DNA from 2 places in the Streptomyces sp. NPDC005151 genome. Region 2 is predicted to be linked to the other one. Evidence: predicted binding sites of a transcription regulator. Region 2 holds the regulator's gene; the other holds the start of a gene.
What was found. Region 2 encodes HrcA, which represses chaperone genes, less so after heat shock. Its sites were predicted from a motif close to TTNGCACTCNGNNNNNCNGAGTGCNAA; they were not measured.
Positions count from the first base shown of each region.

Region 1: the regulator HrcA is predicted to act here: its motif matches at 2,719-2,745, upstream of groL (chaperonin GroEL).

Region 1 is NZ_JBSFYR010000001.1:253,542-257,956, forward strand. Features, by position in the region: gene ACWD6R_RS01275 (Uma2 family endonuclease) at 1-476, shown strand, start outside; gene ACWD6R_RS01280 (50S ribosomal protein bL37) at 688-762, shown strand; gene groL (chaperonin GroEL) at 973-2,595, opposite strand; gene ACWD6R_RS01290 (cold-shock protein) at 2,936-3,142, opposite strand; gene ACWD6R_RS01295 (MoaD/ThiS family protein) at 3,576-3,854, opposite strand; gene thrC (threonine synthase) at 3,888-4,415, opposite strand, start outside.
Region 2 is NZ_JBSFYR010000047.1:39,696-44,110, reverse strand. Features, by position in the region: gene ACWD6R_RS23835 (nitronate monooxygenase) at 1-737, opposite strand, end outside; gene dnaJ (molecular chaperone DnaJ) at 881-2,017, opposite strand; gene hrcA (heat-inducible transcriptional repressor HrcA) at 2,018-3,034, opposite strand; gene ACWD6R_RS23820 (MBL fold metallo-hydrolase) at 3,217-3,939, shown strand; gene ACWD6R_RS23815 (DUF3097 domain-containing protein) at 3,965-4,415, shown strand, end outside.

The DNA of each region.
Region 1 (4,415 bases), on a different contig from region 2:
TGGAGGTCAAGCCGGTGCCGGACCAGATCCGTGGGGCGATCGTCATGTGGCTGCTCCGGCAGTGCATGCAGCACCGCCCCGAGCTGGCCCTCTATCCGGAGCAGGGCCTTCAGGTGGAGACGTATCGGGGAGGGCGCGCCCGGGCGGACGGCGCTCTCGCGCCCCTCGACCACTTCGTCGGCCAGACCGGTGAATGGGCGGCACCGGACGGCGTCCTGATGACCGTGGAGGTCACGTCGCACAACTCGGACACCGACCGGCGCGACCACGTCGAGAAGCGCGACGGCTACGCGGCCGCCGGAATCCCTGTGTACCTGCTCATCGACCGTGACGCGGAAAAGCTGGTGGTCTACACGGACCCGCACAAGGGTGAGTACCGAAGCCGCACCTCGCACGCGTACGGAGACACAGTCTCGCTCCCTGCCCCGGTCGGCATCACCCTGGACACCGACAAACTCAAGAACTACGCCCTCTGATCTCCCCCGGCGTCAGGACCGGCCGACCGTGCGGCCTGCCCGCTGCCGGTCGGCGGTGCGCCCGTGGCGTTCCGTCATCGGTCGCCACATCCGCCGGCTTGACCACAGCAGCGCCACGCCACCACCGACGCCGAGACCACGACCCCACATGTGGGTGCGGTATTAAACTGGCTGACGCATGGACAAATCCCGACATAAGGAGGTATTCACCATGGCCAAGCGAGGCAACAAGCGACGCGGTCGCAAGAAGAAGAAGGCGAACCACGGCAAGCGCCCCAACGCCTGAGCGCACCGACGCCTGCCCCGCCGTGTACGTGGTGTCGTTCTTCGACCGGTGGCTGCGCGGGCACGACGACCCTCTGCTGGACGGGCCTTCGGCCCGCTTCCCTGCGATGGTGTTCACGCCGTAGGGCCGCACCGGCCCGGACATGACATCGGCCCCCGGGACCAACTGGTCCCGGGGGCCGACGTACAGGCACTTACCGATCCGTCAGGATCAGAAGTCCATGTCACCGCCCGGCATGCCGCCCGGAGCGGCCGCAGAGGCCCTCTCCGGCTTGTCGGCGATGACGGCCTCGGTGGTCAGGAACAGCGCGGCGATCGACGCGGCGTTCTGCAGAGCGGAGCGCGTGACCTTCGCCGGGTCGAGAATGCCCTCGGCGATCATGTCGACGTACTCGCCGGTCGCGGCGTTCAGGCCGTGACCGATCGGCAGGTTGCGCACCTTCTCGACGACGACGCCGCCCTCGAGACCACCGTTGACGGCGATCTGCTTGAGCGGGGCCTCCAGCGCCAGCTTGACGGCGTTGGCGCCGGTCGCCTCGTCACCCGAGAGGTCCAGCTTCTCGAAGACGGCGGAGGCCTGCAGCAGCGCCACGCCACCACCGGCGACGATGCCCTCCTCGACGGCCGCCTTCGCGTTGCGAACGGCGTCCTCGATGCGGTGCTTGCGCTCCTTGAGCTCGACCTCGGTCGCGGCACCGGCCTTGATGACGGCCACGCCGCCGGCCAGCTTCGCCAGTCGCTCCTGGAGCTTCTCGCGGTCGTAGTCCGAGTCGGAGTTCTCGATCTCGGCACGGATCTGGTTGACGCGACCCTGAACCTGGTCGCTGTCACCGGCGCCGTCGACGATCGTCGTCTCGTCCTTGGTGATGACGACCTTGCGGGCACGGCCCAGCAGGTCCAGGCCGGCGTTCTCCAGCTTGAGACCGACCTCCTCGGAGATGACGGTGCCACCGGTGAGGATGGCGATGTCGCCGAGCATGGCCTTGCGGCGGTCACCGAAGCCCGGAGCCTTGACGGCGACGGACTTGAAGGTGCCACGGATCTTGTTGACGACCAGGGTCGACAGGGCCTCGCCCTCGACGTCCTCGGCGATGATCAGCAGCGGCTTGCCGGACTGCATGACCTTCTCCAGCAGCGGAAGGAGGTCCTTCACGTTGCTGACCTTGGAGTTGACGATCAGGATGTACGGGTCGTCCAGGGACGACTCCATGCGCTCCATGTCGGTGGCGAAGTACGCCGAGATGTAGCCCTTGTCGAAGCGCATACCCTCGGTGAGCTCCAGCTCCAGACCGAAGGTCTGGGACTCCTCGACGGTGATGACGCCTTCCTTGCCGACCTTGTCCATCGCCTCGGCGATGAGCTCGCCGATCTGGGTGTCGGCGGCGGAGATGGAGGCCGTGGAAGCGATCTGCTCCTTGGTCTCCACGTCCTTGGCCTGCTCCAGCAGAGCGGCGGAGACGGCCTCGACGGCCTTCTCGATGCCCCGCTTGAGGGCCATCGGGTTCGCACCCGCGGCGACGTTGCGGAGGCCCTCACGGACGAGTGCCTGGGCGAGAACGGTGGCGGTGGTCGTACCGTCACCGGCGACGTCGTCCGTCTTCTTGGCGACTTCCTTGACCAGCTCTGCGCCGATCTTCTCGTACGGGTCCTCGAGTTCGATCTCCTTGGCGATGGAGACACCATCGTTGGTGATCGTGGGTGCGCCCCACTTCTTCTCAAGGACAACGTTCCGGCCCTTGGGGCCGAGGGTCACCTTGACGGCGTCGGCGAGCTGGTTCATCCCGCGCTCGAGGCCGCGCCGCGCTTCCTCGTTGAACGCGATGATCTTGGCCATGTGAAGTGGTCCTCCCGGACAGGGGTGGATTGCTCCGGACCGTGTGGCGCCCGCGACGGACGGCCTGCGTGCCTGACGGTTCCTTGCCCCGCCCGGCCTGCGGGCCTCACCGACCCGGTCCTTCTGTCACTCTCAACGTCAGAGTGCTAACGCCCAATGATTAGCACTCGACCCCTGCGAGTGCAAGCGCCCCTTCGAGTTCGCGGATGGCGCCGGACCGCGGTGGCGCGGTCGCAGGCGGGCTCCGGGACGACTCCGGGACGCGCGAAGGGTCCGTCTCCCCCGGAGGGGGTACGGACCCTTCGTGCGTGAGTAGTGTCGTTGGCCGACCGCGCCGAGCTCAGCCGACGGCGAGCTTGACCATGTCCGCCTGCGGCCCCTTCTGGCCCTGCGAGATTTCGAATTCAACTCGCTGACCCTCTTCGAGGGTGCGGTACCCGTCCATCTGGATCGCGCTGTAGTGGACGAAAACATCCGCACCACCGTCGACCGCGATGAAGCCGTACCCCTTCTCCGCGTTGAACCACTTGACGGTGCCCTGAGCCATGCCCAACTCCCCTATTACTGGCCCTTGCACAGGACCGCACTTCGCGGACCCGGGTCAGAACTCACCCTCCGACAGGAGAGGGTGCGTGCGCCGGAACGCGTCGACCGCGGCCGAATGTATCTGCCCAACTGCCCTCTGCAACAGGTCAATCGGACGAGAATTCTGGGCAGAACCGAACGCCCGAATATGAGGAATTTGCGCGATTCCAGGGCAAGTCGGGCCGGACAAAGGCCACTTACGGCGCAAGGAGTTCGAGCACTTTGGCTGCATCTTGTCGCGGGCGGGCGCATTCTCATATGCGGTCGGCACGGGCAGCGGAGGGGACTTCCCCCACTGTACCGCGCTCAACCATTCAGAATTTCCCCCTCCGCTTAGCTTGCAGAGGGGGCAATTCCGGTAACGCTGCGAAGTCGGCCGCAGGGCTGACTACGGGTCAGCAGCCGCCCGCGACCGCCGGGATGATGGAGATGCCCGCGCCGTCCGGGGTGGCCGCCTCCAGGCCGCCCTCGAAGCGCACGTCGTCGTCGTTGACGTACACGTTCACGAAGCGGCGGAGCTTGCCCTGGTCGTCCAGGACACGCGCGGCGATGCCCGGGTGGTTCTGCTCCAGCGACTCGATGACCTGGGAGAGGGTCGAGCCCTCGGCCGGGACCTCGGCCCGGCCGCCCGTGTAGGTGCGCAGGATGGTGGGGATACGGACCTTGACGCTCATGTCGGTGCCTTCCTTACGTCTCGGGTGGTCGGGTCAGCTGTCGGCGAGGCCGGCGTCGCGGAACGCGTCCAGGCTGGGCCGGATGGTCGCGGTCGGGCCGGTCGTCGGGGCGACCGCGTCCAGCGTCTTCAGGCCGTCACCGGTGTTCAGGACGACCGTGGTGAGCGTCGGGTCCAGCAGACCCGCCTCGATCAGCTTCCTCGTCACACCGACCGTCACCCCGCCCGCCGTCTCGGCGAAGATGCCCTCGGTGCGGGCCAGCAGCTTGATCGCGTCGACGATCTGCTCGTCGTTGACGTCCTCGACCGCGCCGCCGGTGCGGCGGGCGATGTCCAGGACGTACGGACCGTCGGCCGGATTGCCGATCGCCAGGGACTTGGCGATCGTGTTCGGCTTCTGCGGGCGCACGACGTCGTGACCGGCCTTGAAGGCCGTGGAGACCGGGGAGCAGCCCTCGGCCTGGGCGCCGAAGATCCTGTACGGCTTGTCCTCGACGAGACCGAGCTTGATCAGCTCCTGAAGACCCTTGTCGATCTTCGTGAGCTGCGAGCCGGACGCGAT
Region 2 (4,415 bases):
GACTCGGGGCAGACCAGGAATGCCGTGCCGAGCTGCGCCGCCTCCGCGCCCGCCGCGACAACCGCCGCGATCTGGGAGCCGCGCATGATGCCGCCGGACGCGATGAGCGGCAGCTGGACGGTCTCACGGACCTGGGCCACCAGGGAGAGCAGCCCGATGCCGGTGTCGTCGGTCTGCGGGTCGTCGCGGTGGGTGGACCGATGGCCGCCCGCCTCGACGCCCTGGACACAGATCGCGTCGGCGCCCGCCCACTGGGCGACCTGGGCCTCCTCGGGCGAGGTGACCGTCACGACGGTGTACGTACCGACTCCGGCGAGCGCGTCGAGGGCGTCGCGGGTGGGGCAGCCGAACGTGAAGGAGACCACCGGAACGGGGTCTTCCAGGAGAATCGCGAGCTTGGCCTCGTAGCCGTCGTCACCGCTGGAGTCCGGGTCACCGAGCGGGGTCTCGTACCAGGCGGCCTCACCGGCGAGCTGGTGCCGGTACACCTCGACGGCGCTCGGGTCGGCAAGGTTCGGCTGCGGCATGAAGAGGTTGACGCCGAACGGCTGACCGGTCATTCTGCGCAGCTGTTTGATCTCGTTGTACATGCCGTCCGCCGTCTTGTACCCGGCGGCCAGGAAGCCGAGCCCACCGGCTTCGGCAACGGCCGACACGAGCTGCGGACAGGACACACCGCCCGCCATCGGGGCCTGCACGACCGGATACCGGCAGAGATCGGTCAACGCGGATGACATGACCGCATCGTGTCACGTCCTGTGCACCCTGCCGAATCAGCCACGGCATGGCCGGAGCGGTATACGCGGAACGCAGCAGCGCCCGCCGGTCCGGGGACGGGCGGGCGCTACGGCGCAAGGGAACAGCGGGGTGCGGACGGTCCTCAGCGGCCGTTGAACGCATCCTTCAGGCGGGAGAAGAGTCCCTGTTGCCCTGGCTGGAACTGACCGGTGGGCCGCTCCTCGCCACGCAGCTTCGCCAGCTCCCGCAGCAGTCGCTCCTGCTCCGGGTCCAGCTTCGACGGGGTCATCACCTCGACGTGCACGATCAGATCGCCGCGCCCGCCGCCGCGCAGATGCGTGATGCCGCGGCCGTGCAGCGGGACCGACTGGCCGGACTGGGTGCCCGGCCGGATGTCGACCTCCTCCAGGCCGTCGAGCGTCTCCAGCGGCACCTTGGTGCCGAGCGCGCCCGCCGTCATGGGGATGGTGACCGTGCAGTGCAGATCGTCGCCGCGTCGCTGGAACACCGCGTGCGGCAGCTCATGGATCTCGACGTACAGGTCGCCGGCCGGGCCGCCGCCGGGGCCGACCTCGCCCTCGCCCGCGAGCTGGATGCGGGTGCCGTTGTCGACACCGGCGGGGATCTTCACGGTGAGCGTGCGCCGCGAACGGATGCGGCCGTCACCGGCGCACTCCGGGCACGGGGTCGGCACGACCGTGCCGAAGCCCTGGCACTGCGGGCAGGGCCGCGAGGTCATGACCTGGCCGAGGAACGACCGGGTGACCTGGGAGACCTCGCCGCGGCCGCGGCACATGTCACAGGTCTGGGCGGAGGTGCCGGGTGCGGCGCCCTCGCCGTTGCAGGTCGTACAGACGACGGCCGTGTCGACCTGGATGTCCTTGGTGGTGCCGAACGCCGCCTCGGCGAGATCGATCTCCAGCCGGATCATCGCGTCCTGGCCGCGCCGGGTGCGCGACCGCGGTCCGCGCTGCGACGCCGTGCCGAAGAACGCGTCCATGATGTCGGAGAAGTTGCCGAAGCCACCCTGTCCGAATCCGCCCGCGCCACCGCCGCCGGAGGCGGACAGCGGGTCGCCGCCGAGGTCGTAGACCTGCTTCTTCTGCGGGTCCGACAACACCTCGTAGGCGGCGTTGATCTCCTTGAACCGCTCCTGGGTCTTCGGATCGGGGTTGACATCCGGATGCAGCTCGCGTGCGAGCCGCCGGAAGGCCTTCTTGATCTCGTCCTGAGATGCGTCGCGGCGCACGCCGAGAACGGCGTAGTAGTCCGTGGCCACTTACGACTCCGCCAGGATCTGTCCGACGTAACGTGCCACTGCGCGTACCGCTCCCATCGTTCCGGGGTAGTCCATGCGGGTCGGTCCGACCACGCCGAGTTTGGCGACTGCCTCGTCGCCCGAACCGTAGCCGACCGCGACGACGGACGTGGAGTTGAGTCCCTCGTGGGCGTTCTCGTGCCCGATACGTACGGTCATGCCCGAGTCCTTGGCCTCGCCGAGCAGCTTCAGCAGCACGACCTGCTCCTCCAGTGCCTCCAGCACCGGCCGGATCATCAGAGGGAAGTCATGCCCGAAGCGGGTGAGGTTGGAGGTGCCGCCGATCATCAGCCGCTCCTCCGTCTCCTCGACGAGGGTTTCGAGCAGGGTGGAGAGCACGGTGGACACGGTTCCCCGGTCCTCGCTCTCGAAGGATTCCGGCAGGTCCTGCACCAGCTGCGGGACGTCCGAGAACCGGCGTCCCACGACCCGGCTGTTGAGCCGGGCCCGCAGATCGGCGAGAGAGGTCTCACCGAACGGCGCGGGACAGTCGATCATGCGCTGTTCGACCCGGCCGGTGTCCGTGATCAGCACGAGCATCAGCCGGGCGGGCGCCAGCGACAGCAGTTCCACATGCCGAACCGTGGACCGGGTCAGCGAGGGGTACTGCACGACGGCGACCTGCCGGGTCAACTGCGCGAGCAGCCGTACGGTGCGGCCCACGACATCGTCGAGGTCGACCGCGCCGTCGAGGAAGTTCTGGATGGCCCTGCGCTCCGGCGACGACAGGGGCTTGACCCCTGCGAGCTTGTCGACGAAGAGCCGGTAGCCCTTGTCCGTCGGGATGCGACCCGCGCTGGTGTGGGGCTGGGCGATGAAACCCTCGTCCTCCAGCACAGCCATGTCGTTGCGGACAGTGGCCGGGGAGACCCCCAGCTTGTGCCGCTCGGTGAGCGCCTTGGAGCCGACGGGCTCCTCGGTGCCGACATAGTCCTGGACGATGGCGCGCAGCACTTCGAGTCTGCGTTCGCTGAGCATGGCGCACACCTCCAGCTGTGTTTCCTCGGTGGTTCTGGTCGATCTCCGGTGATTCCTGGCACTCGATGCGTACGAGTGCCAGCGATCCCCCGCCAGTGTACGGCGGTCGGGTGGGGCCCAAGCAAGGGCGACCGGCCACGCTACCCCGACACTGTGCAGGTCGTTGCCGATAGCGTCGCCGCATGAACGCGTCTTGGGAAGAGTTCGGCTGGGAGCGACTGGGCAACGGTGTGGGCCGTCGGAGGCTCCCCGGGTGGGATGCCACGGTCGCACTGGTGGTCGGAGCGGAGGCGGCCCTGCTCTTCGACACAGGATCGACGCTGCGCGAAGGTGTGGAGATACGGACCCAGGTGCAGGGCATGACCGGCCGGAGGGTGACGCATATCGCACTCAGTCACCCTCATTTCGACCATGTGCTCGGCACCGCGGCATTCGCCGGGGCGGAGGTGTACGGCGCGATCGGTACGGCCGCTCTCCTCACCGGCAGTGCGGACGAGCTGTACGCCGACGCGGTACGCCACGGGGTGTCCGAGGAGGACGCGGCGCAGGCGGCGGACGTCCTGGTGGCGCCGCACCACCAGGTGTGCGGCGAATGGACGCTCGACCTGGGCGGCGGCCGTCAGGTGCTGCTGGCGAACGTGGGCCCCGCCCACAGCGGCCACGACCTCGTCGCCCTCGTGCCCGGCTCCCCGGCCGTGGTCCTCTGCGGCGACCTGGTCGAGGAATCGGGCGAACCGCAGGCGGGCCCGGACGCGATCCCGTCGCGCTGGCCGGCCGCGCTGGACCGGCTGCTGGCGCTGGGCGGCGAGGACGCGGTGTATGTACCGGGGCACGGGGCCGTCGTGGACGCGGCGTTCGTACGGGCACAACGTGACCGGCTGTCCGCCGCCTTCGGCGTGTCGTGACCGGTTCCCGTCCTATCGTCGTCCGATGCGCAGCTACCACCCGGACCTGACCCCGCCCTGGAAGAAGTCCGCTCCCGTCCCCGAGGTCCCCGCCGAGCCCGATCTGGTCGTGGAGGAGGTCTCCACCGGCTTCTGCGGTGCGGTGATCCGCTGCGAGAAGACGGCGCAGGGCCCGACGGTGACGCTGGAGGACCGTTTCGGCAAGCACCGGGTGTTCCCGATGGAACCGCGCGGCTTCCTCCTGGAGGGCCGCGTCATCACTCTCGTACGCCCCTCGGCGACCGGCCCGGCCCGCCCCGCCCGCACGGCCTCCGGTTCCGTGGCGGTCCCCGGGGCGCGGGCCCGGGTGGCGCGGGCGGGCCGGATCTACGTGGAGGGCCGGCACGACGCGGAGTTGGTCGAACGGGTCTGGGGCGACGACCTGCGCATCGAGGGTGTGGTGGTGGAGTACCTGGAAGGCGTCGACGACCTCCCGT